Desulforapulum autotrophicum HRM2: one gene and its partner. The protein of the gene in region 1 interacts with the protein of each later gene in a pairwise test. Links are inferred from orthologs where the notes say so. Each region holds a gene or a part of one and is shown on either strand. Other genes may lie near its edges.

What was found. Proteins that work in one complex are often made in the same cells at the same time.
Region 2: the proteins of groL (region 1) and grpE interact in binary tests that used the Escherichia coli proteins (3 or more experiments, as listed by UniProt). The link is inferred for Desulforapulum autotrophicum HRM2 from one-to-one orthologs.

Annotation. Positions count from the first base shown.
Region 1 is NC_012108.1:3,473,408-3,477,632, forward strand. The notes cover bases 795-3,707. They hold groL (chaperonin GroEL), read right to left. Parts: upstream 3,120-3,707; coding sequence 1,470-3,119; downstream 795-1,469. Other genes in these bases: tolQ (protein TolQ), read right to left, coding at 795-1,320; groES (co-chaperone GroES), read right to left, coding at 3,199-3,486; HRM2_RS15115 (FmdB family zinc ribbon protein), read right to left, coding at 3,565-3,707. Also shown: HRM2_RS15090 (TonB family protein), read right to left, coding at 1-178; protein TolR, read right to left, coding at 188-610; more of tolQ, read right to left, coding at 610-794; more of HRM2_RS15115, read right to left, coding at 3,708-3,837; HRM2_RS15120 (hypothetical protein), read right to left, coding at 3,936-4,225.
Region 2 is NC_012108.1:468,728-472,155, reverse strand. Bases 657-3,428 are described here. They hold grpE (nucleotide exchange factor GrpE), read left to right. Parts: upstream 657-1,627; coding sequence 1,628-2,230; downstream 2,231-3,428. Other genes in these bases: dnaK (molecular chaperone DnaK), read left to right, coding at 2,248-3,428; HRM2_RS01995 (DUF3322 domain-containing protein), read left to right, coding at 657-1,218. In the rest of the region: HRM2_RS02000 (ATP-binding protein), read left to right, coding at 1-25; more of HRM2_RS01995, read left to right, coding at 22-656. UniProt on the Escherichia coli protein: Participates actively in the response to hyperosmotic and heat shock by preventing the aggregation of stress-denatured proteins, in association with DnaK and GrpE. It is the nucleotide exchange factor for DnaK and may function as a thermosensor.

The DNA.
Region 1 (4,225 bases):
AGACCCGTTTTGGAGGGATGCTCTGGACGAAAAACAGACCCCATGCAAGGGCAATATGCACAAGCACAGAGCACAGGCAGAGAGTGAGGCCCCAGACGCCTCTAAAACCAGACTCGTCCGAACCCGAACTCAGACGATCAGCTCCCTGGGGACTGGATGATGGGTAAAAAGCATCCATTTCAGCCAATCAGGACTTATCTTCCGCAGGAAGTGTAATCAGGCCCAGGGTTGTCACCCCCGCAAGGCGTACCCGGGACATGACATTGACTACCACCCCGTAGGGGACCTCCCGGTCAGCCTTCAGGAGAACTCCCCTGTTTTCAACGTTGCCAAAGATGGCTCTGAGCTTCTCGGTAAGGTTTGTCACATCTGCAACCTGGTCGTTGATAAAAACCTGGCCGTCGACCTTAATGGAGATCACCAGGGACTCTTCTTCCTTGGCAAGGGGGGTGGAACTCACCTGGGGAAGGTTCACATCAACCCCCTGGACCATCATGGGAGCCGTGACCATAAAAATGATAAGTAAAACCAGCATGACATCAACAAAGGGAGTAACGTTGATCTCGCCCATGAGCTGGTCATTGCCGAAACTGCCGTGACCTGACTGCATCACACCCCCCTTTGCTTATGAATATCCCGCTCAATGATGTTGAGAAGATCTGCGGCAAAGCTCTGGAGTTCAGAATCAAGCACCCTGATTCTGTCAGTAAAATAATTGTAGGCAATCACCGCTGGGATGGCAACTGCAAGTCCTGCCGCAGTTGCAACTAAGGCCTCGGAGATACCCGGTGCCACAACAGCCAGACTTGCCGACCCCGTGGTACCGATACCGTGGAAGGTGTTCATGATACCCCATACCGTTCCAAACAGTCCGATAAAAGGCGCTGTATTTCCGGCCGTGGCAAGGAAGGGCACCAGCTGGGACAGACGTCTGACCTCAAGGTTGATGGACCGCCTCAGTGCCCGTTTCACATTACCAAGCCCCATGAAATTCGTGTCCGTGGCTCTTTTTTCACCGACCCCTTCCCCGCTGGGTTCCGATGCTCTTTTAATCTCAAGGTAACCGGCTACAAACACCCGGGCAACCGGGCTCTGTTTCAAGACCTTGGCCTTTGAAAAGGCATCTGAAAGATTCCGGCACTGCCAGAAAAGATCAGTAAAGTCAACGGATTCACCATAGGCCTTTTTAACATATCTGTACTTGATGAAAATAATGGCCCAGGAGGTGATGGAAAAGAACAAGAGCAGCAGAAGCACAAGCTTAACAACAAGCCCGGCATTGCTCAGCATATGAAAAATTCCGCTTGTTTCAGGAGTCATAAATATGTCCACATCTATGTGTTACAGGTATCGGGGTTCAAAACTGATAAAATATATGAGCCGTCATCAAATGTCAAGTGCTCCACGATAAAAGCCCCTGCGCAAAAGTATGCACAGGGGCTTGTGTAACACTATTCAGGTGTTTTGGGTTACATCATTCCGCCCATTCCACCCATTCCGCCCATTCCACCACCGGGCATTCCACCAGGCATTCCGCCGTCTTTCTCTTCGGGCTTGTCAGCGATCATGGCTTCAGTGGTGAGCATGATGGATGCAACACTTGCCGCATTCTGAAGGGCAAAACGAACAACTTTTTTAGGATCAATAACACCAGCTTCGATAAGATCCTCATACACGTTGGTCCTTGCATTGTAACCAAAGGAACCCTTACCTTCTTTTACGGCATTGATAACAACAGAACCTTCAACGCCTGCATTGTTTGCAATCTGTCGAAGGGGCTCTTCAATTGCCCTGGCAACCACTTTAACTCCAAGCTTCTCCTCTTCACTCTCGCCAAGGCCGGCAAGGAGGGAGATACAGCGAACAAGGGCAACGCCACCGCCGGGAACAACACCCTCCTCAACGGCTGCACGGGTTGCATTGAGTGCATCCTCAACCCTTGCCTTTTTCTCTTTCATCTCAGTCTCGGTTGCAGCACCCACGCTGATAACGGCTACACCGCCGATGAGTTTTGCAAGGCGCTCCTGTAGCTTCTCACGATCATAATCAGAGGATGTCTCGTCGATCTGGGCACGGATCATCTTAACCCTGCCTTCAAGATTTTCCCTGGCACCGGCACCGTCGATGATGGTTGTGTTGTCCTTGTCGATCACTACGGACTTGGCCTGGCCAAGGTCGTTGACGCCTACATTTTCAAGCTTAAGTCCGACATCCTCGGAAACAACCTGGCCGCCTGTGAGGATGGCAAGATCTTCAAGCATTGCCTTTCTTCTATCGCCGAATCCAGGAGCCTTGACAGCTGCAACGTTCAAGGTGCCGCGAATCTTGTTCACAACCAGTGTGGCAAGGGCTTCGCCTTCAATGTCTTCAGCCACGATGACCAGGGGTTTGCCAAGCTTGGCAACCTCTTCAAGCACCGGGAGAAGATCTTTCATGCTGGAGATTTTCTTGTCGCAGATGAGAATATAGGGATTGTCCATCTCGGCAACCATCTTCTCTGCATTGGTTGCAAAGTAGGGAGAAAGATAACCGCGGTCAAACTGCATACCCTCAACAACGTCCAGGGTGGTCTCCATTGATTTTGCCTCTTCAACGGTGATAACACCCTCTTTACCAACCTTGCCCATGGCCTCTGCAATGATATTACCAATGGTCTCATCACTGTTGGCTGAGATGGTTCCAATCTGGGCAATTTCCTTCTGATCCTTGGTGGGTTTGCTGATGGCCTCGAGCTCTGCAATAATCTTTTCCACAGCAAGATCGATACCCCTCTTGATACCCATGGGGTTGTTGCCGGCCACAACAAGTTTCTGACCCTCTTCATAGATGGCCCTTGCAAGAACAGTTGCAGTGGTGGTTCCGTCGCCAGCCATGTCACTTGTCTTGCTTGACACCTCTTTTACCATCTGGGCGCCCATGTTCTCAAACTTATTCTCAAGGTCAATCTCTTTTGCAACAGTCACACCATCTTTCGTAACAAGGGGCGATCCCCAGGATTTCTCGATAACAACGTTTCTGCCCTTGGGTCCAAGGGTTACAACAACTGCATCTGCAAGGGTTTGTACGCCCTTGAGCATTGCTTCACGGGCTTTTGCAGCATATTTGATTTCTTTAGCCATCTATTGGTTCCTCCATAATATATAGTTTGATTTAATGTATCTGTTCTATTTTGTTGTGCGAAAAGAGAATTGAATATATTTACTCGATAACGCCAAGCACGTCATCCTGGCGCATGATCAGATAATCCGTCCCGTCAATTTTAACCTCGGTTCCGCCGTACTTGCTGAAAAGGATGGTGTCGCCAACCTTGAGATCCATGGGAATCAGTTTTCCGTCTTCACCCACACGACCGTTTCCTGAAGCAACAACCTTACCCTCGGCGGGTTTTTCTTTTGCGGTATCTGGAATAATAATGCCGCCCTTTGTTTTTTCTGTCTCTTGAACTCGCTCAACAAGAATTCTGTCCTGCAAAGGTCTTAAACTCATGATCTAATTCTCCTTAACAAATAATTAATTTACGTTTAACGATTATGGTGTGGCAACTCCGGGGATGAAAAAAGGGAGTTACTCGTCCTTTTTAACGGCCGGTTTAGGGGCTTCGCAGGATTTTGCACAAGCCGCCGTCGTCTCTTTTGGAGGGGTTGACCCGCCGGACTTGGATCCGCCGTAATCCGTGACGTACCAGCCAGAACCTTTTAAATGAAATGAACTGTGGGAGATAAGTTTCTGAAGTTTTCCCTGGCAATGACTGCATGTGGTCAAGGGTGCGTCCGACATTTTCTGAAAGACCTCCTCAATCCTTTTGCAGTTTAAGCATTCATACTCATAAATAGGCATTTTAATCTGTTCTCCAAATAAATTTGATGTTCATGTGTCTCAAAAACAATGATAATGTAGTCAGTCTTTATTCCTTGTCAAGGAGTAAGAGTTAAAATTTAAACCAGTTTGTCAAAGCCCGGTTTTACAGACCTTTCTCCATAGTATTCAAGAATAAGGGCAAGGCCCGCAAGCCGGACCGGTTTAAGAATTTTCAAGGTAAGTGCATGGACCTTCCTTTCTTCCTCCATGGCCGTTTCATGGGTGGTTGCTGCCTCATATATCTGCTGGAATTTGGTAAACCTGACAACGTGAACAAGCTCATGGACCACCACATAAAGAACAAAGGGAAAGAGCTGAAACCCCTCTTTTTCTTCAACAGCCTTTAAAATGGTCCCATCCTGAAGAC
Region 2 (3,428 bases), 3.0 Mb from region 1 along the record:
CAGCCGGGAGAAAAAAACACCATGACTGCCTGGACCCGGGACATTGACATCCGCAAGCGACTTGAAAAAAAATGGAACAACGGCCAACTGCTGGCACAGTGCGTCAGCCCCGGCCCGTTTAACCCCCTGCGCATCCCCCTGAAACACCCCACCGCCAAAGAACTTACCCATGAATTTGATGCGGCCCGCACCTGGATCGGGCATCTCATGGCCCATGCCGGAAAACAGAGTTTCAAAAAATTTACCATTGAATGGCAGGAGTCCAACCACCGAACCCTGGGCAGGAACCAGATACCCAGGGCGGTTATCTTCCACACCCTTGACCAGATCCTTCACTATCTTGGAAAAACCGTGGCAGCAGAGCGCTATCAATCCCTTTTCAGGGAAATCACTGCCCTGCACCCTGAACTTGCCGAACTTTTAATCGAAAGGCCCCTGGACGTATTGGCCCACGACACTGTATGGCCGTCACTTCTGGCCATTGTGTCGTTCATCCGACAGACCCCCTGCCCCGGGATCTATCTTCGCCAGCTGGAAATCCCGGGCGTGGACACCAAGTTCATTGAGACCCACAAGGCTTGGCTGACACGACTTTTAATCCAGGTGCTTCCCGGGTCAGCCGTCAATGAACAGGCCAGGGGAGCTTCAGCCTTTGAGCGCCGTTTCGGTTTTCTGTCCAAACCGGCCCGAATCCGGTTCCGCACCCTTGACCCGGATTTTACCATCATGGGTTTATCTGACATGGAGATTCCGGAACATGACTTCTGTCATTTGCCAATAATGCCTGACACCATATTTATAGTAGAAAATGATATCAATGGGCTTGCCTTTCCCCGTTTTCCAAGGGCATTGGTGATATTCGGACTGGGATACGGCCTGTCCGCACTCTCCAATGCCCATTGGATGCAGGACAAACCCATCTGGTACTGGGGAGATATGGACACCCACGGGTTTGCCATGCTCGACCAGATCCGGCACTATTTTCCCCAGACCCGTTCGTTTCTCATGGATTATGCCACACTGCTGTCCCACCGAGCCCTCTGGGGCCGGGAGACATCCCCGGCCACCCGGGATCTGCCCCTGCTGACCCCGGACGAAGCCAGGGTGTATGACACCTTAAGGCACAATCTCCATGCCCCAATGGTGCGACTGGAACAGGAACAGATCTCTTTTTCCCAGGTGCGCAGTGTGGTAAAGGCCATTCAGACGAACGGCTGATCATCCCTGCCCGACTTTTTTTAGAGCCCCTAATTTTTTCCCTTGAATCCCGTTCCCGATTGAGGTATAAAATGAAGTTCCCGGCTGTACTGTGGAGAGTGTCATTGTGGCACTCTGACCGGTCGCTGCGTAACAGAAGGTCATGAACCTCGTCAGATCCGGAAGGAAGCAGCGATAAGTGATATCATCTGTGTCGCGGATCGATCCCGGTCATGGAGTGTCCGATACCTCCACGGTCAGCCGGGTTTCTTTTTATCCCCTGCCCCATTTCCCTCCTCCTTGCGTTTTACCGGTTATTTATATCTTGACATGGGACCAAACGGTCTTACTTTTCCTCTGAATTTGATCATGGCTTTGTTCAATTTATTAAACACTTAGGCAGAAAAACATATTTTACCGGGAGATTGCATTGGCTGACAAAGACGAACCTGTAAAAAAAACAGACTCTGATGAATCGAAAAAAGAAGCACCCAAGGCAGAAAAAAAAGGTGCCAGGGAAAATCCGGACACCAACTCCTGCAAACAGGAAAAATCTGAGATCGAAGAGTGCCAGGACCAACTTACCGCTGAGAAAGACAAAGTTTTAAGACTTTCGGCAGAATTTGAAAATTACAAAAAGCGGTCATCCAAGGAGTTGAGTGAATTTAGAAAATTCGCCAACGAAACCTTGTTAAAGCAGTTCCTCTCCGTGGTTGATAATATGGAACGGGCCATCGACGCTGCCAAAAAAAACGGGAACGACGGCAAAGCCCTTCTCGAGGGCATAGAGTTGACCTACAAGGAAATGCAAAGAATTCTGACAGCCTTTAATGTTGTACCTGTTGAGGCCCAGGGTAAAGACTTTGATCCGGTCTTCCACCAGGCAGTGACCCAGCAGGAATCAGTCGATCATCCCGAAAACACCGTGGTTGCCGAGCTTCAAAAGGGCTACCTGTTCCATGACAGACTCATCAGGCCGTCCATGGTTGTGGTTTCAAAAGCAATGACAGAAAACGAAACAGAAAAAAAATAGATATCGGAGGAAAAAAAATGGGTAAAATTATCGGAATCGACCTTGGAACTACCAACTCATGCGTTGCAGTCATGGAAGCAGGCGAACCAAAGGTCATCACAAACTCTGAGGGAAACAGAACAACCCCTTCAGTTGTGGCTTTAACAGAAGGCGGAGACAGGCTTGTGGGGCAGACAGCAAAACGTCAGGCCATCACCAACCCGGAAAACACCGTATTCGGTGTAAAGCGCCTCATCGGAAGAAAATTTGATTCCCCACAGATTCAGGGAGACAAGAAAGTCCTGCCCTACAAAATCGAAGCTTCTGCCAACGGGGACACACGGATCAACCTCAGGGGGAAACAACACAGCCCGGCAGAAATCTCTTCATTTATTTTGGCCAACATCAAGAAGACTGCCGAGGATTACCTTGGCGAAGAGGTCACAGAGGCTGTCATCACGGTTCCGGCCTACTTTAACGACAGCCAGCGCCAGGCAACCAAGGATGCTGGAAAAATTGCAGGCCTGACGGTTAAACGAATCATCAACGAGCCCACGGCCGCATCACTTGCCTATGGTCTTGACAAGAAAGGCGAAGAAAAAATCGTTGTATTCGACCTTGGCGGCGGCACCTTTGACGTATCAGTGCTTGAAATCGGGGACGGCGTATTTGAAGTAAAATCAACCAACGGCGATACCCATCTTGGCGGCGAAGACTTTGACCTTAGAATCATCGATTATATCGCAGACGAGTTTAAAAAGAGCCAGGGCATCGACATTCGTGGAGACAAGATGGCCCTCCAACGGCTTAAAGAAGCTGCTGAAAAGGCAAAAATGGAACTTTCCTCAGCCGTTGAGACCGACATCAACCTGCCGTTCATCACGGCCGATGCAAGCGGACCCAAGCATCTGGATGTAAAGCTCACCCGGGCAAAACTTGAATCCCTTGTGGCGGATCTCCTTGACAATCTTGTGGCCCCCTGCAAAACAGCCCTTAAAGATGCAGGCCTCACCTCCAGCGACATCAACGAGGTGGTACTTGTGGGTGGCATGACCCGAATGCCGGCTGTTCAGGAGCGGGTGGAAAAGATATTCAGCAAAAAACCCCACAAGGGCGTTAACCCGGACGAGGTGGTTGCCATGGGTGCCGCCATCCAGGCAGGTGTTCTCCAGGGCGATGTCCACGATGTCCTTCTTCTCGACGTTACCCCCCTGAGCCT